DNA from 2 places in the Streptomyces sp. LZ34 genome. Region 1 is predicted to be linked to the other one. Evidence: riboswitches for the same ligand, from Rfam matches in the RefSeq annotation. Region 1 holds a riboswitch; the other holds the start of a gene.
What was found. A riboswitch is a leader RNA that binds a small molecule or an ion and turns the genes downstream of it on or off. The one in region 1 is predicted to bind cyclic di-AMP.

Region 1 (6,962 bases):
CTGCGCTGGCCCGCCCGTAACTCGGCGATCGCCGCCGCTCCCCCACCGCCATGCGCCAACTCGTCAAAGCACGCTGCGGACAGCCGGTGGTGACGGCTCATCGGTGACACGGTGAGCGACTGCGTACGGCCCAGGGTCGGGAGCGGGCAAGGAGGGCCAGCTGAATAGTCCGCCGGCATGGCCGCCTTTCTTGGTGGGGTGAATGCTGCCGTGCCATCGCCGGGAATCCGTCAACAGCCCTGTTGGTTCGCGGCGGCGGTCGCGAGTGTCGGCGGGGACTGTACGAGTTCGAGCAACCGCCGGGTCGCGAGGGTGTACTCCTGACCGTCGCCCAGTTCTTCAAGCGTCGTACCCGAGAGGTCCACCAACTCCGTCTCGACCCCGGTCGCCGCTCGCTCCATGACATCGTCCCCTCTAGACGCTCCGCGCCGGCTCAGGCGAGGCCTCTTCACATGGTGGCCCACCCGATAATGATTGCGGAAGAGCGAAAGGGGCCAGTGGGTGTCGGACCCATCAAGATTTTCGGACACCCAGGGGCGTCATGTGGCCGCGCTTCCCGGCCAATTCATTTCCGGCACGTCCGGCCGGGCGCGGGGCGGGGACAGCGGTTCCGCGCCCGGCCGTGGCGCTCCGGGTCAGGGTTGGGAACCCGGCTCGAGGGCGGTGACTTCGAATACTTCCCCGCAGACCTGGAAGGAGCGCGCCGACGTCTTCATGGAGCGGTAGGAGTCCGGCGGGTAGGCGCGAATTTCGGACGCGGTCCGCCAACAGGGCTTGTCGGAGAGGCCTTTGTTGAGGGTGTGCAGACTCGCGTAGGCGCTGTCGCCGGGTTTCAGGACGACCGTGGGACGCGCCGGTCCACGGCGGGTGGCGGGGTCGCCGATAGCCGCGCCGGGGGCGTCGAGCAGGGAAACGCCGGGAAAGCCCGTCAGCGTGCAACTGGTCTCGCCGGTATTGGTGAAGGCCAGGGGAACATAGACATTGCCCGCGCCGATATCCGCCCGGCCGGTGGACAGTTTCAGCTGGCCCTCGGAGCAGATGCGGCGCACGGCGGGCGGGGCGGCGGAGGCGCCCTCGGTGGCGACGGACGGCTTGGCCGCGGTCGGCGCCTTCGCGGGAGTCGAGGCCGGGGCGGCGTCGTGCCCGGCGGCACTCGGCTCAGCCGTGCCGGGCCGGGAGGAGCCCGTGGCCGAGTGGGGCGCGTCGGCGGAGCCGGGCGGCGCGGGCGCCCCCGAGTCCGTATCGGTGCCGCAGGCCGTGGCCGCGGCCAGCGCGCCGATGAGCAGTGCGCATACGGATAAGACCGGCGGCCGACGCCTCGCGGGCGTCCCGCCGTACCGCTGTGCCATGGGCAACCTCCTGTGGGTCGGGCATCCGGCGGCTCGTCAGCCGCCGCGCCGAGTGCCCCGACATTCCCCGTCCATTCCCCTTCGGCTCCTCTTCCCCCGATCGGCGCCCTTATGTCTCTGGCGGCATTAATCGCATAACAGGGGCAATTCGGCATTGCGGATTCCGCACCATAATCACCCCATCTGGAAAGCAGTGACGCGGATCACAGTTCATCGCTGACGTGATCGATTTCCGGACACAGGTCCGTCGAGACCTTGTCGTAACCAAAACGATGTGTTTACTGTGCCGCACCCGTCGCATTCCATGCACGGGTCTCTCCTCCGCCGGAGCGCCGAGTCCTGCCGTGGCGGAGGAGTGACACGACGACCTGTCACGGCAGGAGCGGGGGAACCAGGTAGGCGCCGTGCCGCGCGATGTCGGGCGGGACGGCTAGGGGTGAAGTCGCGCCACGGTGCCGGGGGCACCGGGAAAGGCGCGGCCGGGCAGCTCCCGCCCGAACCCGACAGCTCACCTCGCAGGCGTCAGGAGAGGATGAGCTCAATGGCTGCACGCGGACGTCACCGACGGCCCCGGCCCCGCCGCGTCTCCCGCGCCTCGCTCGCGTTCACCGCGGGCGGCGCCGGTGTCGCGCTGCCCCTCATAGGCGTCGGCCAGGCGAACGCCGCCTCCGTCGACACCTGGGACAAGGTGGCGGAGTGTGAGTCCACCGACAACTGGAGCATCAACACCGGGAACGGCTACTACGGCGGCCTGCAATTCTCCCAGTCCACCTGGGAGGCGTTCGGCGGGACGTCCTTCGCGCCGCGGGCCGACCTGGCCTCCAAGGACCAGCAGATAGCCATCGCCGAGAAGGTGCTCGACGCCCAGGGCCCCGGCGCCTGGCCGGTCTGCTCGGTCAAGGCGGGCCTGACCCGCGGCGGCCAGCCCGCGGACGTCTCCACCGGCAGCTCCGGCACCACACAGTCCACTCCCAAGGCGGCCCCGAAAGCCACGCCGAAGGCTGCTCCGGAAGCCGCTCCGAAGGCCACCACCAAGGCCGTCGACCAGAGCGCGGCCGCCTCCGGGCGCTCCGGCTCCTCGTACACCGTGGTCGGCGGCGACACACTGTCCCGGATAGCCGACGCGCAGGACATGGACGGCGTCGGCGGCTGGCAGCGGCTCTACGAGTCCAACCGCCAGGTCATCGGCGGCGACCCGGACCTGATCTACCCCGGCCAGAAGCTCACCCTCGACGGAAGCCGGTCCCCCGCCGGGCAGGCGCGCGAGAGCAAGCCCCGGACCGAGCAGACGGACCAGGCCAAGCAGCGCGCGGAACAGGCCCGGGCCAAGCAGCGCGCCGAGCAGGCGGCCAAGCAGCGGGTCGAGCAGGCGCAGAAGGCCCGCGAGCGCGCCAAGCAGTCCGGCTCGGCGGCGCAATCCTCGTCGTCCTTCACCACGCCGGTCTCCAGCCACTCCGTCGGCACCGCCTACGGCGTCTCCGGCAGCAACTGGTCCAGCGGCCACCACACCGGGGTCGACTTCCCCGTCGCCACCGGCACCCAGGTGCGCGCGGTGGGCTCGGCCGAGGTGGTCGCCGCGGGCTGGGGCGGGGCGTACGGCTACCAGGTCGTGCTGCGCCACCCCGACGGCATGTACAGCCAGTACGCGCACATGTCCGCGCTGTCCGTCCATGTCGGCCAGTCGGTGTCCGGCGGCCAGCAGATCGGCCGCTCCGGGGCGACCGGCAACGTGACCGGACCGCATGTGCACTTCGAGATGCGCACCGGGCCCGACTACGGCTCGGACGTCAACCCGCTCGCCTATCTCCGGTCCAAGGGCGTCCAGATCTGAGAGGTGTGTCGTGAAGGGTGCTCTGCCGCGGCCCGGTGCCGCGGCAGACCCGCCCTACATCACCAGATGTGCCTTCGCGTGCGTGACCTCCTCGATGTCACCGCCCGCCTTCGAGATCAGCCGGTGAGCGAGGTTGTTCAGCGCGCGCGCCGCCGCGACCTCCTCGCCGACCCGCGGCTGAGCCGGGTCGTCGGGGTTCCGGTTCGCCCGGCCCTGAGCCAGCATCTCGGTCCCGTCGTGCATCCTCAGCCGGACGACCGCCTCGGTCAGGGGTCCGAGCTCACGGAACTCCATTTCGATGTCGCATCCCACGATCGTCTCCATCGCAGTCATCACCTCCTGCTTCATCTACCAGGATGCGCCTCACCCGGCATCCCGGTCGACCGGGAGAGCAGCTCGACGACCTCGGCGTCGCTGGTCTGGGAGAAGTCCTCGTACCACTCGCCGACCGCCGAGAACTCCGCGGGCGTGGACAGGCACACCACGTCGTCCGCGTCCTGCCGCAGCGACTCGGCCGCATCCGGCGGCGCGACCGGGACCGCCAGCACCACCCGGGCCGCGCCCTGGGCCCGGGCGACCCGGCAGGCGGCCCGGGCGGTGGCGCCGGTGGCGATCCCGTCGTCCACGACGATCACCGTTCGGCCGCTGACCGCGACCCGCGGCCGGCCGCGCCGGAACCGCCGCGCCTGCCGTGCCAGCTCCTCCTCCTCGGCCCGCTCAACCTCCTCGAGCTCCTCCTTGCCCGCCCGGCTCATCCGTACGATCGCGTCGTGCACCACGCGTACCCCGCCCTCGCCGATGGCGCCGAAGCCCAGCTCGCGGTGGAAGGGGACGCCGAGCTTACGCACGATGATCACGTCCAGCGGCGCCTTCAGCTCCCGCGCGGCCTCGAAGGCCACCGGCACCCCGCCCCGCGGCAGCCCGAGCACCACCGGATCCTCGCTGCTCAGGGGGCGCAGCCGGGCGGCCAGACGCCGCCCGGCGTCCGCACGGTCGACGAAGATCATGACTCACCCCCTAGCACAGGGAGATCCGGAGCCGACCCGGAGCCGAGAGACCCGGCCCGCCCTTACGACTCCATCCGAAGATTCCCCCGTCCGCAACCGGCGGGGACCCGGTCGGCCGCGTCGGCGCGCGGAAGCGGGCCGGAGCGGCCCACCCTGGAACCATGGAGAACGCCACGGATCCGAGCGAGTCCGGCCATCTCGTCTTCGTGGACGCGTACGACGCGGACAGCAGATACCGGCGGGTGTGGCTGCGGGGCCTGGGCTGGGAGCCGCTGGAGCGGGAGGAGTTCGAGCCGCGTGTGCGACGGCTGTTCCCGGACATCGACCTGGGCGACCCCGGGCAGGTCCACTGGGTCGACCGGCCGGGCCAGTGGCCGCCGTGGCATCCGGGCGAAGCATGACCGTCCTCGTCGGCACCTCGGGGTGGCAGTACAAGGACTGGCGCGAGGTCCTGTATCCGTCCGACTGCCCACAGCGGCTGTGGCTGGAGGAGTACGCCCGGGGCTTCGCCACCGTCGAGTCCAACAACGCCTTCTACCGGCTGCCCACCCGCGAGCAGTTCGCCACCTGGCGGGAGCGCACCCCCGACGGGTTTGTGATGGCCCTCAAGGCCAGCCGCTACCTCACCCACATCAAGCGGCTCCGCGACCCCGAGGAGCCGGTCGCGCGGCTGATGTCGCACGCCGAGGGCCTCGGGGACCGGCTGGGCCCGGTGCTGCTACAGCTGCCGCCCACCCTGCGGGCCGACAGCGAGCTGCTGGACACCGCTCTGGGCTGCTTCCCCTCCGGGACGCGGGTGGCCGTCGAGCCCCGCCATGACTCGTGGTGGACCGACGGGGTCCGGGAGGTGCTGGAGCGCCGCGGCGCGGCGCTGTGCTGGGCGGACGCCGCCTCCCGGCCGGTGACCCCGCTGTGGCGTACGGCCGGATGGGGCTATCTGCGCTTCCATCACGGGCTGGCCCGGCCGGCGCCGCGCTACAGCCCCCAGTCGCTGACCGCCTGGGCGCGCCGGGTGGCCGACGCCTGGCCCGAGCGCGCCGACGTCTACGCGTACTTCAACAACGACCCGGGCGGAGCGGCCGTCCACGACGCCGTGGTCTTCGCCCGGGCCGTGGAGCGGCGCGGCCACGAGGTCAGCCGCACCCCCGCCCTGTGACCGGCCCCGCTCGCCTGGTGGGCCTCACGCTCACTCCTTGACCGCGCCGCCGAGCATGCCCTCGATGAACCGGCGCTGGAGGGCCACATAGACGACCACGACCGGCAGCGCGATGAGCACCGAGGCCGCCGCGAGCAGCGCCGCGTCGGAGCTGTGCTGCCCCTGGAAGAAGGCCAGGCCCAGCGGGACCGTGCGGTGGGCCTCGTCGCTGACCATGACCAGCGCCATCAGGAATTCGTTCCAGGTCCACATGAAGGTGATGACCACCATGGTGGAGATGGCCGGGCGGCCCATGGGGACCAGGACCCGCCACAGCGTGGTCCAGGTGTTCGCGCCGTCGAGCCGGGCCGCCTCGATCACCGACCGCGCGCTGCCCCGGAAGTACGTCCGCATCCAGAAGACGCCGAACGCGAGGGACTGCGCGGTCTGCGGCAGGATCAGCGCCCAGTAGGTGTCGGTGAGCTCGGCGTACCGCAGATCGAAATAGAGCGGCACGACCAGCGCCTCCTGGGGCAGCGTCAGGCCGATCACGAAGAGGTAGAACAGCACCGTGGAGCCGGGGAAGCGCATCACCCCGAAGGCGTACGCGGCGAGCACGGCCAGCACGGTGGTGGCCGCCACCACGGCCGCCGTCACCAGGACCGAGTTGCCGAGGTAGGTGCCGAAGTGGCCGCGGTTCCAGGCGTCGGCGAAGTTGCTCCAGTGGAGTCCGCCCTCGGGCAGCGAGAAACCGGTGTCCAGAGAGTCCTGTGAGCCGAAGGCGGTGGAGAGGATGCCGATGACCGGAGTGAGCGCGATGACCGAGAAGAGGGCGAGGATGCCGTAGGTGACGTTGCGTTCAAGGCGCGTGGTCATGACCGCCGCCCTTCCACGAGCCGGGAGACCGTGACGGTCAGGACGAAGATCAGGACCGTGAGAGCCACCCCCACGGCGGCCGCCGAGCCGACCTGGTTGGTCTCGAACGCCCGGTGGTAGACCTCGTAGGCAGGCACGGAGGTGGAGTTGCCGGGGCCGCCGCTGGTGGTGATGTAGATGAGGTCGAAGTTGCGCAGCCCCGCCACGATCGTCAGGGTCAGCGCGACCGCGATCTGCGGCCGCAGCCCGGGCAGGGTGACGGAGAGGAACTCCCGCATCGGCCCGGCGCCGTCCATCCGGGCCGCCTCGTACAGCTCGCGCGGGATGCGCTGGGCGCCCGCCAGGAAGAGGACCATGCACAGCCCGGTGCCGACCCAGGTACCGACGACGCCGACGGCGGGCAGGGCCCAGTCGTAGTCGCCGAGCCAGGGGCGCGCGAGCGAGTCGAGGCCGACCGCGCGGAGCGTGTCGTTGAGCAGCCCGTCCGGGGCGAGGATCGAGCGCCAGGCGACGCCGACCACGATCAGCGCGAGGACCTGGGGCAGGAAGAGGACCGTACGGAAGAAGGTCATGCCGCGGACCCGGGCGCGGGACATCAGGGCGGCCAGCAGCAGTCCGATGGCCACCGGCAGGGCCGAGTAGAAGACGAGCAGCAGCAGGGCGTGTGCGAAGGGGGCGCGCAGCGCGGGGTCGGTGAACAGGTCGCGGTAGTTGTCGAAGCCCGCGGGGGTGGCGACGGTCAGGCCGTCCCAGTGCACGAACGA
Region 2 (6,962 bases), 4.2 Mb from region 1:
GATGCCCGTAACCGACCGCCTGGCGCACGGCCGCCGATGACTCGCGGGGCAGCCGTGATCGAAACGGCGATCGTGGCCCACCCGGTTGCCGGGGGCTGCTATGGGCAGGGCTACGCTCGCCAACCATGGACGTCCTCATCAATGTTTTCGTCGGGCTGCACATCGTCGGCATCGCCGCGCTGCTCGGCGGCTTCCTGGCGCAGCTGAAGCCGATGCGCGCGGGCGAGGGGCGGATGACCCCGGGGATGCTGCACGGCGCGCTGACCATGCTGGTGACCGGTGCCGCGCTGGTAGGGCTCAACCAGGCCGACGACAACAGCGTCAACAACATCAAGATCGGTGTGAAGCTGGCGCTGCTGATCGTGATCCTGGGGCTGGTCTATGTGAAGCGCGACGAGGAGAAGGTCGAGTCGGCGGCGCTCGGCACGGTCGGGCTGCTGGCCACGGCCAACATCTTCATCGCCGTCCTGTGGACCTGATACGCGCACGCGTACGAACCCGCGAGTGACCGTCAGGTTCCGCACAACCTCCCGGCCCCACTGTCTGTCTTACCGGGCAAGGCAGCCGAAGGGAGCGGGCAGTGGGGGTATTTGCGGGATGGGGCCGCCGGACGGGCGTGGCCTTGGGGGTGGCGGGGATGGTGGTGCCGCTGGCGGTCGCGCTCGGCACCCCGGCGCAGGCCGCCTCGTCGTGCACGACGAGCGTCGGGCCGTACCAGAAACAGGTGGAGAAGTTCCTGGGCCGCCCGGTGGACGGGCGGCAGTCGCGGACGGACTGTCTGGCGATCCAGAAGTTCCAGGTCAACCATGGGATCAGCCCCACCATCGGCTACGCCGGGCCGGTCACCTGGGGCGTGATGAAGGTGATCAATTCGCAGAAGGCGGCCGGGCGCAACCCGAACAAGGCGAGAAAGTGCCCCACCAACAAGGGCCGCATCGCCTGCGTGGACCTCACCCGCCAGCTGAGCTGGATCCAGGACGGCTCGCGGCTGAAGTACGGCCCGGTGCCGGTGCGCAGCGGCCGCGACCGGTATGAGACCCGGGGCGGGCTGAAGAAGATCTACTGGCGGCACATCGACCACTGGTCGACGATCTACGACGTCGCGATGCCGTACAGCCAGTTCTTCGACGGCGGCCAGGCCTTCCACTCCATCGCGGGGAGCGTGTGGTCGCCGCCCGGCTCCCACGGCTGCGTCAACATGCGCAAGGCCGACGCCAAGAAGTACTGGAGCCTGCTGCGCAACGGCGACGACGTGTACGTCTACGGCCGCAAGCCCGGCACCTGAGCCGCCGCCTCCCGGGGTCCCGGAGAGCCCCTCGGGACCCCGGGGAGGCTGCGAGCCGCTACGCCGGGCGGATGCTCCCGTAGATCGGCATCTCGGTGATCGGCGCCTTCTTGACCACATCGCCCGGCTTCGGGGCGTGGATCATCATTCCGTCGCCTATATAGAGGCCGACATGGCTGATGTCGTCATAGAAGAAGACGAGATCGCCCGGCTCGAGGTCGGAGGTCGATACGCGCGTGCCGACCTTCACCTGGTCCCAGGTGGTGCGCGGCAGTGAGACCCCGGCGGCCTTCCAGGCGGCCTGGGTGAGCCCCGAGCAGTCGTAGGAGTTGGGGCCGGTCGCGCCCCAGACGTACGGCTTGCCGAGCTGTGACCGTGCGAAGGCGATGGCCTTGTCGGCCTTGGTGGCGTACGAGCCGGAGGAGCCCGAGGACCCAGAAGACCCAGAGGACCCCGAGGACCCGGAAGACCCCGACGAGTCGGAGCCGCTCTCCTGGTTCTGCTCCCGCTGCTCCTGCTGCCGCTTCGCCGCCTCCTCCCGCTGCTTCTGCGCCAGCTCCGCCGCCTTGCGCCGGGCCTCCGCTTCCTTCTTCTTCTCGATCGCCGCCAGCCGCGCCTTCTCCTCGGCGGTCAGCTTCGACAGCAGCTGACGGGCCTGGGTGAGCTTGTCCTGGACGGTCTTCTTCTTGGTCTTCAGCTGCTGCTGCGACCGGGTCAGCGAGGCCAGGCTCTCGCCCGCCTTCGTACGCTCCTTGGCGGCCTTGGCCTGCTGCGACAGGAAGTCGTCGACGGTCTTCTTCTGCTCGCCGGTCAGCCGGTCCATCAGATGGGACTGGTCGAAGATGTCCTGCGGGTCGGAGGCGAACAGCAGGGTCGCGGCGCTGGAGGCCATGCCGCCGTTGCGGTACTGGGCCGCCGCATAGCTGCCCAGCTTGCGCCGTGCCTCGTTCAGCTTCTCGGTGCGCTTGGCGACGCTGTCCAGCAGCCGGTCGACCTTGGCGCGCTGCTCGCCCGTGTGCTCCTTGGCGGCGTTGTAGCTCTGGGTCGCGGATTCGGCCTGGTGGTAGAGCGTGTCGACCTTCTTCTTGACCTCTTCGACCGTCGGCTTGGGCTTGCCGGGCTCGGCGCTCGCCGTCTGGGAGAGGAGGGTGACGGAGGCGAGGGCGGCCGTGGTGACCCCGACGGCGGTGCGGCGGCCGGTGGCCGAGTCCAGTATTCGGGTCCGCGGCTTGCGGTGCGACGCCAAGGGAGGCGACTCCTTCCGTGGACCGCCTACCGGGTTAGCTGTCGGGTTCGGGCGTCGGAAGGCTGCCCTACGGGCCGTGCGGCGGACGGCTGGCGTCGCCGCGTGGACCGATTCACCCCAGTGGTGCCTCTGGGTCCCCGGCTCCGGCTGCCTCTTACGGCGGGGCCGGACTCGGCGGAGACAGCCCGTGTCGACGCGGTCGCCGACGGGTTCCGGACCGCCTGTCGCAGGACGGTAGCGGGCGTGTGGGGCTCGTGTGAAGGCTGGTGTTCGATTTGCCCCGAAACCGTTTCGTGACATCCGTACGTACGCTGTCAGTGCGGCGCCCTAGACTCGGTGAGCGATGAGCAGCCTCTTTGACGACAGCTTCCTGGCGGACCTCGGGCCCTCGGACGAGCAGCCTCCGCCGCCCGAGGACGACGGCCGGTCCGCCGGTGAGGACGTCCCGCACGACCTCTTCGACGGGGCGTTCGACGCGCCCGTCCCCAGGGACGCGTACTACCGCGACGGCGCGGCGCGGCCCGCGGCGGACCCGGCCGCGCTGCTGGAGGGGCTGAACGAGCAGCAGCGGGCCGCCGTGGTGCACACCGGCTCGCCGCTGCTGATCGTCGCGGGCGCCGGGTCCGGCAAGACCCGGGTGCTCACCCACCGCATCGCGTATCTGCTCGGCGCGCGCCAGGTGCACCCCGGCCAGATCCTCGCCATCACCTTCACCAACAAGGCCGCGGGCGAGATGAAGGAGCGGGTCGAGGAGCTGGTCGGCCCGCGCGCGAAGGCCATGTGGGTGTCGACCTTCCACAGCGCCTGCGTGCGCATCCTGCGCCGGGAGTCCAAGAAGCTCGGCTTCACGTCCTCCTTCTCGATCTACGACGCGGCCGACTCCAAGCGGCTGATGGCGCTGGTGTGCCGGGACCTCGATCTCGATCCGAAGCGGTATCCGCCCAAGTCCTTCAGCGCCAAGATCTCCAACCTGAAGAACGAGCTCATCGACGAGGAGACCTTCGCCGGACAGGCCTCGGACGGCTTCGAGAAGACGCTCGCCGAGGCGTATGCGATGTACCAGTCGCGGCTGCGCGAGGCCAACGCCCTCGACTTCGACGACATCATCATGACGACGGTCAATCTGCTCCAGGCGTTCCCCGACGTCGCCGAGCACTACCGCCGCCGCTTCCGGCACGTCCTGGTCGACGAGTACCAGGACACCAACCACGCGCAGTACACGCTGGTGCGCGAGCTGGTGGGGACGGGCCCGGTGGCCGCCGCCGACGGCGATCACGGCGAGGGCGACGGCGAGGGGCTCGGGGTCGCCGAGCTGTGCGTGGTGGGCGACGCCGACCAGTCGATCTACGCCTTCCGGGGCGCCACGATCCGCAACATCCTCCAGTTCGAGGAGGACTACCCGAACGCCACGACCATCCTCCTGGAACGGAACTACCGCTCCACACAGACGATCCTCAGCGCGGCCAACGCCGTCATCGAGCGCAATGAGAACCGGCGCCCGAAGAACCTGTGGACCGACGCCGGCGCCGGGGCGACCATCACCGGCTATGTGGCCGACACCGAGCATGACGAGGCGCAGTTCGTCGCCGACGAGATCGACCGGCTGACGGACGCGGGCGACGCCAGGTCCGGGGATGTCGCCGTCTTCTACCGGACCAACGCCCAGTCCCGTGTCTTCGAAGAGGTCTTCATCCGGGTCGGGCTGCCGTACAAGGTCGTCGGCGGTGTGCGCTTCTACGAGCGCAAGGAGGTCCGCGACGTCCTCGCGTATCTGCGGGTGCTGGCCAATCCGGAGGACTCCGTCCCGCTGCGCCGGATCCTGAATGTGCCCAAGCGCGGCATCGGCGAGCGCGCCGAGGCGATGATCGACGCGCTGGCGCTGCGCGAGAAGACCACCTTCCCGCAGGCGCTGCGCCGGGTCGACGAGGCCTATGGCATGGCGGCCCGCTCGGCCAACGCGGTGAAGCGGTTCAACGTGCTGATGGAGGAGTTGCGCACGATCGCCGAGTCGGGGGCGGGGCCGGCCACCGTGCTGGAGGCGGTGCTGGAGCGTACGGGCTATCTGGCGGAGCTACAGGCGTCCACGGACCCCCAGGACGAGACCCGTATCGAAAACCTCCAGGAGCTGGCGGCCGTCGCCCTGGAGTACGAGCAGGAGCGCGGCGAGGAGAACCCGGGCACGCTCGCGGAGTTCCTGGAGCGGGTCGCGCTCGTCGCCGACTCCGACCAGATCCCGGACGACGACACCGAGGGCGCCGGGGTCATCACGCTGATGACGCTGCACACCGCCAAGGGCCTCGAGTTCCCGGTGGTCTTCCTCAGCGGCATGGAGGACGGGGTCTTCCCGCATATGCGCGCGCTCGGTCAGACCAAGGAGCTGGAGGAGGAGCGGCGGCTGGCGTACGTCGGCATCACGCGGGCGCGCGAGCGGCTGTATCTGACCCGGTCGACGATGCGCAGCGCCTGGGGCCAGCCCGCGTACAACCCGCCGTCCCGCTTCCTGGAAGAGATCCCGGACCAGTATGTGCGCTGGCAGCGGACCGGGCCCGCCACCCCGTCGGCGTCGATGGGTGCGGTCGGGGCCGCCGCCGGGGTCGCGTCCTCGCTGTCCTCGTCGCGTTCGAGGGCGGGGGCCGGGGCGGGTGGCTTCGCCACGCGCCGGGCCAAGGAGCGGCCGGTGGTCGCGCTGGTCATCGGCGACCGGGTCACCCATGACACGTTCGGGCTCGGCACCGTCGTCGCGGTGAAGGGGAGCGGGGACAACGCGGAGGCGACGATCGACTTCGGCGACGAGAAGCCGAAGCGGCTGCTGCTGCGGTACGCACCGGTGGAAAAGCTGTGAAGCTGTAGGGGGCGCTGCGCCGCCGGTCGGCGGCCTCGCCGCCGACCCGATCAGCGTGGTGGATCAGGGCGGTGAGGGCCTCAGCCCACCGCTGATGGTCCTAGGTCGGGTCGAGCCCGTGGGTGCGCAGCCACGGCAGCGGGTCTATGGCCGAGCCGCCGCCGGGGTGCACCTCGAAGTGCAGATGCGGCCCGGTGGAGTTGCCCGAGTTCCCGGAGTACGCGATGACGTCCCCGGCCTTGACCGAGCCGGCCCGGATCTTGGTGCTGCTCAGGTGGCAGTACCAGGTCTCGGTGCCATCCGGGCTGGTCAATATGACCATGTTGCCGTAGGCGTCGTTCCATTGGGTGCGCACGGTGCCGTCGGTCGCGGCCATGACCGGCGTGCCGTAGCTGACCGGGAAGTCGATGCCGGTGTGCACGGACATCCAGTTGATACCCGCCTGGCCGAACGTGGCGCTCAGCCCGTGCTGCGCGACGGGAAGCGCGAACTTCGGCCGCAGCGCCTCCTTGCGGGCGGCCTCCTGGATCTTGCGCTGCCGCTCGGCGGCCTGGCGCGCCTTCAGGTCGATCCGCTCCTGGGTGCGGCTGGCGCGGTCCCGGAAGTCGTCGGCGTCCTCGAGGCCCGCGGCGAGCTGGGTGTCCAGCTTGCTGTTGGCGACCGAGGCCTTGACCGGCGGGGCGTCCGGGGCGGCCTGGGTGGTCTTGGCGTCCTTCGTGTCGTCGCCGATGTTGGCGACGGAGGCGGCGGCCACGGCGGTGACGCCCAGCGCGCAGACGGACGGGACGGCGACGGTGAGGAGCGCCGAGCGTTTGGGGCGGGCCGAGGGGGCGCGGCGGCGGCTGCGGCCGCCGTCCCGGCGGGGAGAGGGAACCGATGCCGCCTCGGGCCCGGCGGCCTCGGAGTCGGCGGTCGTGCCGCCTTCCGGGTGAGCGGGGTCGGTGGCGTCGGCGGTGTCGGCCTCGGGCGAGTCGAGATCCAGGGCCATGAGGGCGGCCTGGGTCTCGGCCTCGTGCACGGCCCCCGCCCCGGGTTCCGGCTCCGTCTCGGGGACGGCGTACGGCTGCTCGGCGGACTGCTGATATCCGCCGTGCTCGTACCCGTCCTCGCGGTACTCGCGGTACTCGCTCTGGCCGTGGTCGGTGTGGCCGTGGGCGGTGTGGCCGTGGTCGTTCTGGCCGTATCCGCCTCGGTCGTACCCACTCTGGTCATATCCGGCCTGGTCGTACTGCGACTCGTCGACGGTCGCGTACGCGCTCATGTCCCAGCACTGGGTCTGGCCGGTGTCGACCCCCGACGTGTCGTACTGCCCCGTGGCGTCCCACTGGGCCGCCGTCAGATCGTGGTGGCCGGTGGTGTCCCAGGCGGAGGCGTCCCACTGGCCGCCGGTGTCCGAATCCTGCTGGGCCGGGATGGCGCCCGCCAGCGGAAAGCCGGAACCGGCCCACATCGCGGTGGTGTCATAGGTCCCGGAGTCGTAGCCGCCGGAGTCGTAGCCGCTGTTCGCGGCGCCCCACTGCGTGGCGTCGTACTGCCCGCCGGCGGATCCGGATCCGTCATGCCCGGTCCCATAGCCGCCGTCGTGGCTG

Region 2: it holds a riboswitch for cyclic di-AMP, as region 1 does, so the genes downstream of both, ACWY4P_RS30355 (NlpC/P60 family protein) here and ACWY4P_RS49815 (transglycosylase family protein) in region 1, are expected to answer to the same signal.

What each region holds. Positions count from the first base shown of each region.
Region 1 is NZ_CM132680.1:11,510,675-11,517,636, reverse strand. Features, by position in the region: gene ACWY4P_RS49830 (HEXXH motif domain-containing protein) at 1-101, opposite strand, end outside; gene ACWY4P_RS49825 (hypothetical protein) at 231-401, opposite strand; gene ACWY4P_RS49820 (DUF4232 domain-containing protein) at 636-1,349, opposite strand; cyclic di-AMP (ydaO/yuaA leader) riboswitch at 1,704-1,885, shown strand; gene ACWY4P_RS49815 (transglycosylase family protein) at 1,891-3,180, shown strand; gene ACWY4P_RS49810 (dsRBD fold-containing protein) at 3,235-3,504, opposite strand; partial or broken gene ACWY4P_RS49805 (phosphoribosyltransferase) at 3,546-4,187, opposite strand; gene ACWY4P_RS49800 (hypothetical protein) at 4,349-4,588, shown strand; gene ACWY4P_RS49795 (DUF72 domain-containing protein) at 4,585-5,343, shown strand; gene ACWY4P_RS49790 (carbohydrate ABC transporter permease) at 5,374-6,198, opposite strand; gene ACWY4P_RS49785 (carbohydrate ABC transporter permease) at 6,195-6,962, opposite strand, start outside.
Region 2 is NZ_CM132680.1:7,317,348-7,324,309, forward strand. Features, by position in the region: gene ACWY4P_RS30345 (hypothetical protein) at 126-479, shown strand; gene ACWY4P_RS30350 (L,D-transpeptidase) at 638-1,285, shown strand; gene ACWY4P_RS30355 (NlpC/P60 family protein) at 1,344-2,531, opposite strand; cyclic di-AMP (ydaO/yuaA leader) riboswitch at 2,540-2,718, opposite strand; gene pcrA (DNA helicase PcrA) at 2,875-5,373, shown strand; gene ACWY4P_RS30365 (peptidoglycan DD-metalloendopeptidase family protein) at 5,474-6,962, opposite strand, start outside.